One region of the Variovorax sp. W1I1 genome, then DNA from elsewhere that is predicted to be linked to it. Evidence: riboswitches for the same ligand, from Rfam matches in the RefSeq annotation. Region 1 holds a riboswitch; the other holds the start of a gene.

Region 1 (4,389 bases):
GGCAATCTGCGCTACCGCTTCGAGCCGGCCTTCAGGCGCAGCGGCATCGCGTTCCAGTGGCAGGTGTCCGACGTCCCTTCCGCGGCAGGAGACGACGACTGCCGCACGAACCACGAACTCTGCAAGATCGTGCAGGAGGCGCTCGCCAATGCGCTGCGCCACTCCGGCGCCCGCCACGTGCACGTGCGGCTCGCCAGGGACGACAGAGACGGCATGCTCGCGCTGGAGGTGCGGGACGACGGCCGCGGGCTGCCCGGCCCCGGCCGGCACGAACCCGGCGCGGCGCGCCCCAAGGCAGGGGGGCTTCGCAACATGCGCGCGCGCGCCGAAGCCATTGGCGCCGATATCAGCATCGCGAACCTGTCGCCGCGCGGCCTGCGGGTGAGCGTGACCCTGCCGCTCGAACGCGAGCCGGCCGACGCCGAAGCCGCCCTGGCGTCGCACCGGTAGCGCGCGGCAGCGCGGCGCCCACAGGTCTTCTTCGAGCTCTTCGCTTCGAACCGCTTTTTCTTCTTCACCAACTCCGAAAAAGGCTGGTCAACATGAACGATCCCACCATTCATCCGGTGCTTCTGTGCGGCGGCAGCGGTACGCGGCTGTGGCCGCTGTCGCGCAAGGCGCTGCCCAAGCAGTTCGCGCCGCTGATCGGCAACAAGAGCCTGCTGCAGCTCACGCTCGAGCGGCTCTCCGCACTGAACCGGACCATCACCTGCGTGGCCTCGGAAGACCATCGCTTCCTGGTGCGCGAAGCGATGGAGAACGCCAGGACCGAGGGCCGGCAGATCCTGGAGCCGATGCCGCGCAACACCGCCGCCGCCATGGCCGCGGCCGCGCTGCTGGCCGAGCCCGACGACCTGCTGCTGTTCGCGCCCGCCGACCACCACATCCCCGACGCGGCGCTGTTCGCGGCCACGGTGCGCGAAGGCGTCGATGCGGCGCTGGCGGGCCGCATCGTCACTTTCGGCGTGGCGCCCAGTTTTCCGAGCACGGCCTATGGCTACATCGAGGCGGCCGGACCGACCGGGCATGGCGAGAGCCGCGTCGTGGCGCGCTTCGTGGAGAAGCCGACGGCGTCGGTGGCCGAATCGCTGATCCTGCATGGCGGCTACTGCTGGAACGCCGGCATCTTCCTGGTGCAGGCCCGCACGCTGGTCGCGGCGCTGCGCACGCACGCGCCGGACATCCTCGCGGCCTGCGAACGCGCGGCCGCAGCGGTCTCGGTCGACGGCAGCTTCCTGCGCTTGGACCGCGAGGCCTTCGAGGGCTGCCGCGGCGAAAGCATCGACTATGCGGTGCTCGAAAAACATGCCGGCGTCGCGGTCGTGCGCTTCGAGGGCACCTGGAGCGACGTGGGCAGCTGGAACGCGGTGGCCCTGCTGCATCCGGCCGACGACGCGGGCAACCGCCTGAGCGGCATGGCGAGCGCCCTGCGCTCGCGCAACACCTTCGTGCATGCGCCGCACCGGCCGGTGGTGGCGCTCGGCACCGAGGACCTGATCATCGTGGACACGCCCGACGCGGTGCTGGTGGCGGGCGCCGGCTGCGCCGAGCAGGTGGCCGACGTGGTGCGCATGCTGTCGCTCGAGGGCAAGGCCGTGGCCACCGAACATCGCCGCGTGGTGCGGCCCTGGGGCGCATACGACAGCGTGGACATGGGCGAGCGCTTCCAGGTGAAGCGCCTGACCGTGAAACCCGGCGGCAAGCTGTCGCTGCAGATGCACCACCACCGCGCCGAGCACTGGATCGTGGTCAAGGGCACGGCCCGCGCCACGCGCGGCGGCGAGGTGCAGCTGGTGCGGGAGAACGAATCGATCTACCTGCCCTCGGGCACGATCCACCGGCTGGAGAACCCGGGCAAGACGATGCTGGAGGTGATCGAGGTGCAGACCGGCGGGTACCTCGGCGAGGACGACATCGTGCGCTTCGACGACACGTACGGGCGCTGCGCGGCGATCGAGGTGCGGGGCGGCGCGGAACGGCCGGCAGCGCAATCCATGGCGTCACCACCACCGGCTGTTGAAGCCGGCGTCGCCGCGACCGCCTCCGCCTGAGCGGGCCGTCCGGCCGCTGCAACTGCGGCGGCGCGCCCTCCGCGCATCTTCCTCGCCGGGGCTGGAAGCCTCGGCGCCAGGCTCGTACAATCACGCCCGCTTCGCGCTCAGGCGCGAAACACACGCTAGGGGTGTCGAACCGGAATCCGTTCCGGGGCTGACTGAGAGAGTCCCTTTGAACCTGACTGAGGTAATCCTCGCGCAGGGAAGCTGGTCCGGCGGCCTGTCACGTTGTCTCGCGTGGCGGCAGCGCTGCTGGAGCCTCGCCCACCTGCCAAACCTTTTGCACTGGAGCAAACGGATGGCACACGACGACAACGACAACAACGGAATTTCCTCTGCCGGCAACGAGGCGCTGACGCCGCTGCCCGCGTCCCGCCGCGTGTTCGGCTGGAGCGACCACGCCTCGCTCTGGTTCAGCTTGGGCGTCGGACTGCTGGTGATGCAGATCGGCGCCTACCTCGTGCCAGCCGTGGGCACGCGCGATGCAGCACTGGCGATTGCGCTCGGCTCCGTCATCGGCGCGGGCCTCCTGGCCTGGACCGCGCGCCTGGGCTGCGAAACCGGCCTCGCGAGCGCCGGCCTCATGCACGCGACCTACGGCAGCGCCTTCGCGCGGCTGCCGGTGCTGCTCAACATCGTGCAGCTGGTGGGCTGGACCACCTTCGAGCTGGTGATCATGCGGGAAGGCACGCAGGCCATCGGCCAGGTTGCGTTCGGCGCGTCGCTCGGCAGCTTCTGGGGCGGCGTCTTCACCACGCTGCTCTGGGGCGCGGTGCTGCTGGCGCTGCTCGCAGGCTCGATGGTCAAGCTGGTGCGTCGTTTCGTGAGCCGCTTCGGTCTGCCGCTGGTGGTGATCTCGCTGCTCTGGCTGACCTGGCAGTTCGCGACGCGGCTGCAGGCCAAGGGCCTCGACGCCTTCTGGGCGCGCCCGGGCGACGGCAGCATGGGCATGTTCGGCGCGCTCGATCTGGTGATCGCGATGCCGGTGTCGTGGCTGCCGCTGGTGGCCGACTACGCGCGCCACGGCAAGCGCAGTACGGGGGGCCTCGGCAGCGCCTTCAGCGGCACCTGGATCGGCTATGCGCTCGCCAACATCTGGTGCTATGCGCTCGGCGTGATGGTGGTGAGCGTGGCCGAGCCGGGCACGGGCCTGGTCACCGCGCTGCTGCTCGCGCAGGGCGGGCTGGTGGCGCTGGGGCTCATCCTCATCGACGAGCTCGACAACGCGTACGGCGATGTCTATTCGGGCTCTGTTTCCACGCACAGCCTCTTGCCGCGCTGGAGCGTGAAGCGCTGGGGCCTGCTGCTGGCCGCGCTGTGCATCGCGCTCGCGCTGGTGCTGCCGATGCACACGCTCGAACCTTTCCTGCTGCTGCTCAGTTCGGTGTTCGTGCCGCTCTACGGCGTGATCCTCGGGCGGCTCGGCAGCGGGCGAGGTGTGGCCTCCACCGGCACGCGCCAGATCGACTGGGCCGCGGCGCTGATCTGGATCGCGGGTATCACGGCCTATCACGCGCTCGCCAAATGGGCACCGCAGTTCGGCTCCGCGCTGCCGACGTTGGCCGCGACCTTCGTGCTGGCCTGGATCAGCCGGCCAAAGCTTTCGCCGGCAGCGGCAGCCGGTGCATCGGCACTGGCGCAAAGCCGTGGTTGAGCGGACCGTGGCCTGCACCGACCATCACATCCGCGCCGGCCGCCATCGCGCCGAGGATGTAGGCGCGCGCACGTTCGACGGCTTCGGGCAGCTTCAGCCCCAACGCCAGGTGCGCCGCGATGGCGGACGACAGCGTGCAGCCGGTGCCATGCAGGTTGCGGCTCGCGATGCGCTGCGAGGCCAGGCGCTTGCGCGTGCCGTCCGACTGCAACAGCACGTCGACCACTTCATTGCCGGGCAGATGGCCGCCCTTGAGCAGCACGGCCTTCGCGCCGAGCGCCAGCAGTTCATCGGCCGCGCCGTCGAGCGCCTCGATGCCGTCGATGGCATGGCCGATCAGCAGCGCCGCTTCATCGAGATTGGGCGTGACCACCACGGCGCGCGGGAACAGTTCGCGCACCAGCACCTGCACGGTTTCCGAGGCGATCAGGCGATCGCCGCTGGTGGCGACCATCACCGGGTCGAGCACTACGTTCGGCAACTTGTAGTGGTCGATGGCCCAAGCGACAACCTCGACCACTTCGGGCGCATGCAGCATGCCGAGCTTGACTGCATCGACGCCGATGTCCTCGACCACGGCCTGGATCTGGGCCTTCAGAAATTCGGGCGGCACGCCATGGATGCCCGAGACGCCGCGCGTGTTCTGCGCGGTGAGCGCGGTGATGGCCGTCATGCCGTAGC
Region 2 (4,389 bases), 2.1 Mb from region 1:
GAACCGGCTGATCGTGCGCTCCATCGAGAACGGCTTCGAGAACGCGCGTCTGGCCGATGCCTTGTCGCGCCAGCTCGATCATGTGGCGCGGATGGCCGCGCAGCGCGCGCGCATCTTCGCGGCCGCCAACCACGACCTGCGCCAGCCGATGCATGCGCTGGCGATCTTTGTGGATGCGCTCGACACGCGCCGCGCGCCCAGTGCGGACAACCTGCGCTTCATGCGCGACAGCGTCGATGCGCTGCGCGGCTCCATCGACGCGCTGCTGGACATCGCGCAGCTCGATGGCGGCGCGGCGCCGGTGCGGCTGGAGCCCCTGCGTCTGGATGCATTGTTCCGGTCGCTCGACGGACGTTTTGCGGCGCTGGCCGAAGCCAAGGGCCTGGCGCTGCGCATCCGCCCGACGGAGGCGGTGGTGCGGGCCGATGCGCGCATGCTCGCGCGCGTGCTGGGCAACCTGGTCGACAACGCCATCAAGTACACGCCCGTGGGCACGGTGTTCGTGCTCGCGCGGCGGGTGCAGCGCCCGGCGAACGGCGTGCCCGCCTGGCGCATCGAGGTGCGCGACTCGGGCGTGGGCATCGAAGCGCAGCACCGGGAGCAGGTGTTCGAGGAGTTCTTCCAGGTCGACAACCCCGGCCGCGACCGCAGCCGCGGCCTTGGGCTGGGCCTGTCGCTGGTGGCGGGCATGGCGCAGGTGATGGGCTCGCGCATCGAAGTTCGCTCCGCGCCCGGCCGCGGCAGCACCTTCTCTCTGGTGCTGGAGGAAGCGGTCGCCCCGCCCGCCGTGCCGGAGACGGAGGCATTGGCGGAGCCGGCGGCCGGCCGAACGACCGCCGCGATCCGCATCCTGGTGCTGGACGACGAGCAGCCCGTGCGCGAGGCGATGCGTTCGCTGCTCGGCGGCTGGGGCCACGAGGTGGCGCTGGCCGCCAACCCTCGCGAGGCGCTGCAGCACGGCGGCGTGTTCGACCTGATGCTGAGCGACCTGCGGCTGGGCAGCGGCCTCTCGGGGCTGGCGGCCGCGCAGGCGCTGCAGGCGGTCGGCAAGGCGCGAAACGTGGTCATCCTGACGGGTGAAACGGCCCATGCCAATCGGGTGGAGGTCGAGCGCGCGGGCTATGCGCTCATCTACAAGCCGGCCGATGCGCGGGCCTTGCAGGACGCGATCGCCGCGAGCCGCTCCGGCTAGCTTCCCCGGCTCCGGGGTTGCCCCATCGGAGGGATGGCCGCGAGGTGTTCCAATAGCGGTCTTCATGAGCGCCATCGATCCCACCACCGGACCTTGCCCCTGCGGCCGCACCGACCGCCGCGACAAGCCCATCGGCTACGCCCTGTGCTGTGGCCGCTATCTCGACGATTTCGAGAACACGCCCGCCCCCGACGCCGAATCGCTGATGCGCTCGCGCTATTCGGCCTTCGTGCTGGAACGCGCCGAGTACCTGCTGGCCACCTGGCATGTGTCGAAGCGGCCGGCATCGATCGAGTTCGAGCCGGGCGTCAAGTGGCTCGGCCTCGACATCCGCTCGCGCTCGGTGCTCGATGCGGACCACGCAGAGGTCGAATTCGTCGCGCGCCAGCGCAGCGCTGCCACCGGTACCGCCACCCGCCTGCACGAGCGCAGCCGCTTCGTTCGGGAAAGCGAACGCTGGTACTACCTCGAAGGCGATCTGCAACACCCCGTGGCCTGACACGGGTTGACGCGCCGGGCCGGGGCTCGCACAATCGGCCCCGCTCCGGGGTGCACACATGTGGTGTGCTGAGATGGCAAAGCTGCCGACCCGCGAACTTGATCCGGGTCATACCGGCGTAAGAAGAGCTGCACTCCCTGACCGAGGTCCCGTCACCCACCTTCCGTGACGGCCCCAAGTCCACCGAGCGATTGCGGAGCACCCTTTCCCTCAACAAGGAGTGCCCCGATGAATGCCCCCGACAAGTTCACCTCTTTGCTCTCGCTCACGCGCGAGCCCTTTCCCGCATCCCACAAGTGCCTGATCCCGGGCAGCCGGCCCGACCTGAACGTGCCGGTGCGCGACGTGTTGCTGACCAACGGCGAGACCGTCTCGCTCTACGACACCTCGGGCCCGTACACCGATGCCAAGGTCGACATCGACGTGCGCCGCGGCCTGCCGAGCGTGCGCGACGCGTGGATCGCCGAGCGCAACGACACCGAAAGTTATGAGGGCCGCTCGCACCAGGCGCTCGACGAAGGCCTGAAGCACGCACACGACCACGATGCCCAGCGCCTGGCCGAGCTGCGCGCCGGTGCCTCGGCGCTGCAGCGCACGCCGCGCCGCGCGAAATCGGGCGCCAATGTCACGCAGATGCACTACGCACGCCGCGGCATCGTCACGCCCGAGATGGAGTACGTGGCCCTGCGCGAGAACGGCAAGCGCGAATGGATGGCCGAATACCTCGCCAACGAAGAGCGCGCCAAACGCGTGGCGGGCAACCCGATGGGCGCCAGCATTCCCCGCATCATCACGCCCGAATTCGTGCGCGACGAGGTGGCCCGCGGCCGCGCGATCATCCCCGCCAACATCAACCATCCTGAAGTCGAGCCGATGGCCATCGGCCGCAACTTCAAGGTGAAGATCAACGCCAACATCGGCAACTCGGCCGTCACGTCGAGCATCGAGGAAGAGGTCGAAAAACTCGTGTGGGCGATCCGCTGGGGCGCCGACAACGTGATGGACCTGTCGACCGGCAAGAACATCCACACCACGCGCGACTGGATCGTGCGCAACTCGCCGGTGCCCATCGGCACGGTGCCGATTTATCAGGCGTTGGAGAAGGTGGGCGGCGTGGCCGAGGACCTCACCTGGGAGATCTTCCGCGACACGCTGATCGAGCAGGCCGAGCAGGGCATCGACTACTTCACCATCCACGCGGGCGTGCGGCTGCCGTTCATTCACCTCACGGCCGACCGCATGACGGGCATCGTCTCGCGCGGCGGCTCGATCATGGCCAAGTGGTGCATCGCGCACCACAAGGAGAGCTTTCTGTACGAGCGCTTCGAGGACATCTGCGACATCATGAAGGCGTACGACGTGAGCTTTTCGCTGGGCGATGGCCTGCGTCCGGGCTCGGGCGCCGATGCCAACGATGAGGCGCAGTTCGCCGAACTGCGCACGCTGGGCGAGCTCACGCAGATCGCTTGGAAGCACGACGTGCAGACCATGATCGAAGGGCCGGGGCATGTGCCGATGCACATGATCCAGGCGAACATGGACGAGCAGTTGAAACACTGCCATGAGGCGCCGTTCTACACGCTCGGGCCGCTGACGATCGACATCGCGCCGGGCTATGACCACATCTCCAGCGCCATCGGTGCCGCGATGATCGGGTGGGCCGGCACGGCGATGCTGTGCTACGTGACGCCGAAGGAGCACTTGGGGCTGCCGGATCGCGATGACGTGAAGCAGGGGATCATTGCTTACAAGATCGCTGCGCATGCTGCTGATGTTGCGAAGGGGCATCCGGGTGCGCGGTCGCGCGACGATGCGTTGAGCAAGGCGCGCTTCGAGTTCCGCTGGCAGGACCAGTTCAACCTCGGCCTGGATCCCGACACGGCGCGCGAATTCCATGACGAGACGCTGCCGAAGGACTCGAGCAAGGTGGCGCACTTCTGCTCCATGTGCGGGCCGAAGTTCTGCTCGATGAAGATCACGCAGGAAGTGCGGGAGTATGCGGCGAAGAAGGGCGTAGCCGAAGCCGAGGCGATGGCTGAAGGCATGGAGGAGAAGTCGAAGGAGTTCATGGCTGGGGGTGGGGAGATCTACATTCCTATTCGGGCTGTGTCTTAAGGTTTTTTCCCGAGGCCGGGGCGAGACCCGGCCTCGGAAAAGAAAAAAACCTAATTGCTACCATCGTCCCAAGCCACCAGACGAAACCCCCAATGACCCCATTCCCCTTCGCCGCAGTCCTCTTCGACTGCGACGGCGTCCTAGTCGACTCCGAACCCATCACCAACCGCGTGCTCGCCGAAATGCTCGGCGAGCTCGGTTGGCACCTCACCACCGAAGAGTCGATGAACACCTTCACCGGCAAGGCCGTGAAGGACGAGGCCCCGCTGATCGAAGCCAGGACCGGCGTGAAGATCACCGACGAGTGGCTCAAGCTCTTCAGGGCCCGCCGCAACGAGGCCCTCGAACGCGACCTCACCGCGATCCCCAACGCCCCCGCGGCCATCCGCCAGATCCACGCAATGCTGAAGGGCCGCATCGCCTGCGCCTCGGGCGCGGACCGCCACAAGGTCGAGCTGCAGCTGGCCAAGGTCGGCCTGCTCGACTGCTTCGAAGGGCGCATCTTCAGCGGGCACGAAATGCCGCGCTCCAAGCCGCATCCGGACGTGTACCTCGCCGCCGCCGAAGCGCTGGGCGTCGATCC

The links. Region 1 has a riboswitch for thiamine pyrophosphate ahead of QFZ83_RS10180 (cytosine permease). Riboswitches for the same ligand answer to the same signal wherever they lie in the genome.
Region 2: it holds a riboswitch for thiamine pyrophosphate, as region 1 does, so the genes downstream of both, thiC (phosphomethylpyrimidine synthase ThiC) here and QFZ83_RS10180 (cytosine permease) in region 1, are expected to answer to the same signal.

Annotation. Positions count from the first base shown of each region.
Region 1 covers NZ_JAUSWZ010000001.1:2,132,191-2,136,579, reverse strand. The annotation lists gene QFZ83_RS10190 (sensor histidine kinase) at 1-450, shown strand, start outside; gene QFZ83_RS10185 (mannose-1-phosphate guanylyltransferase/mannose-6-phosphate isomerase) at 543-2,051, shown strand; TPP riboswitch at 2,169-2,276, shown strand; gene QFZ83_RS10180 (cytosine permease) at 2,353-3,708, shown strand; gene thiD (bifunctional hydroxymethylpyrimidine kinase/phosphomethylpyrimidine kinase) at 3,641-4,389, opposite strand, start outside.
Region 2 covers NZ_JAUSWZ010000001.1:70,233-74,621, forward strand. The annotation lists gene QFZ83_RS00320 (hybrid sensor histidine kinase/response regulator) at 1-1,192, shown strand, start outside; gene QFZ83_RS00325 (YchJ family protein) at 1,257-1,691, shown strand; TPP riboswitch at 1,728-1,833, shown strand; gene thiC (phosphomethylpyrimidine synthase ThiC) at 1,920-3,806, shown strand; gene QFZ83_RS00335 (HAD family phosphatase) at 3,899-4,389, shown strand, end outside.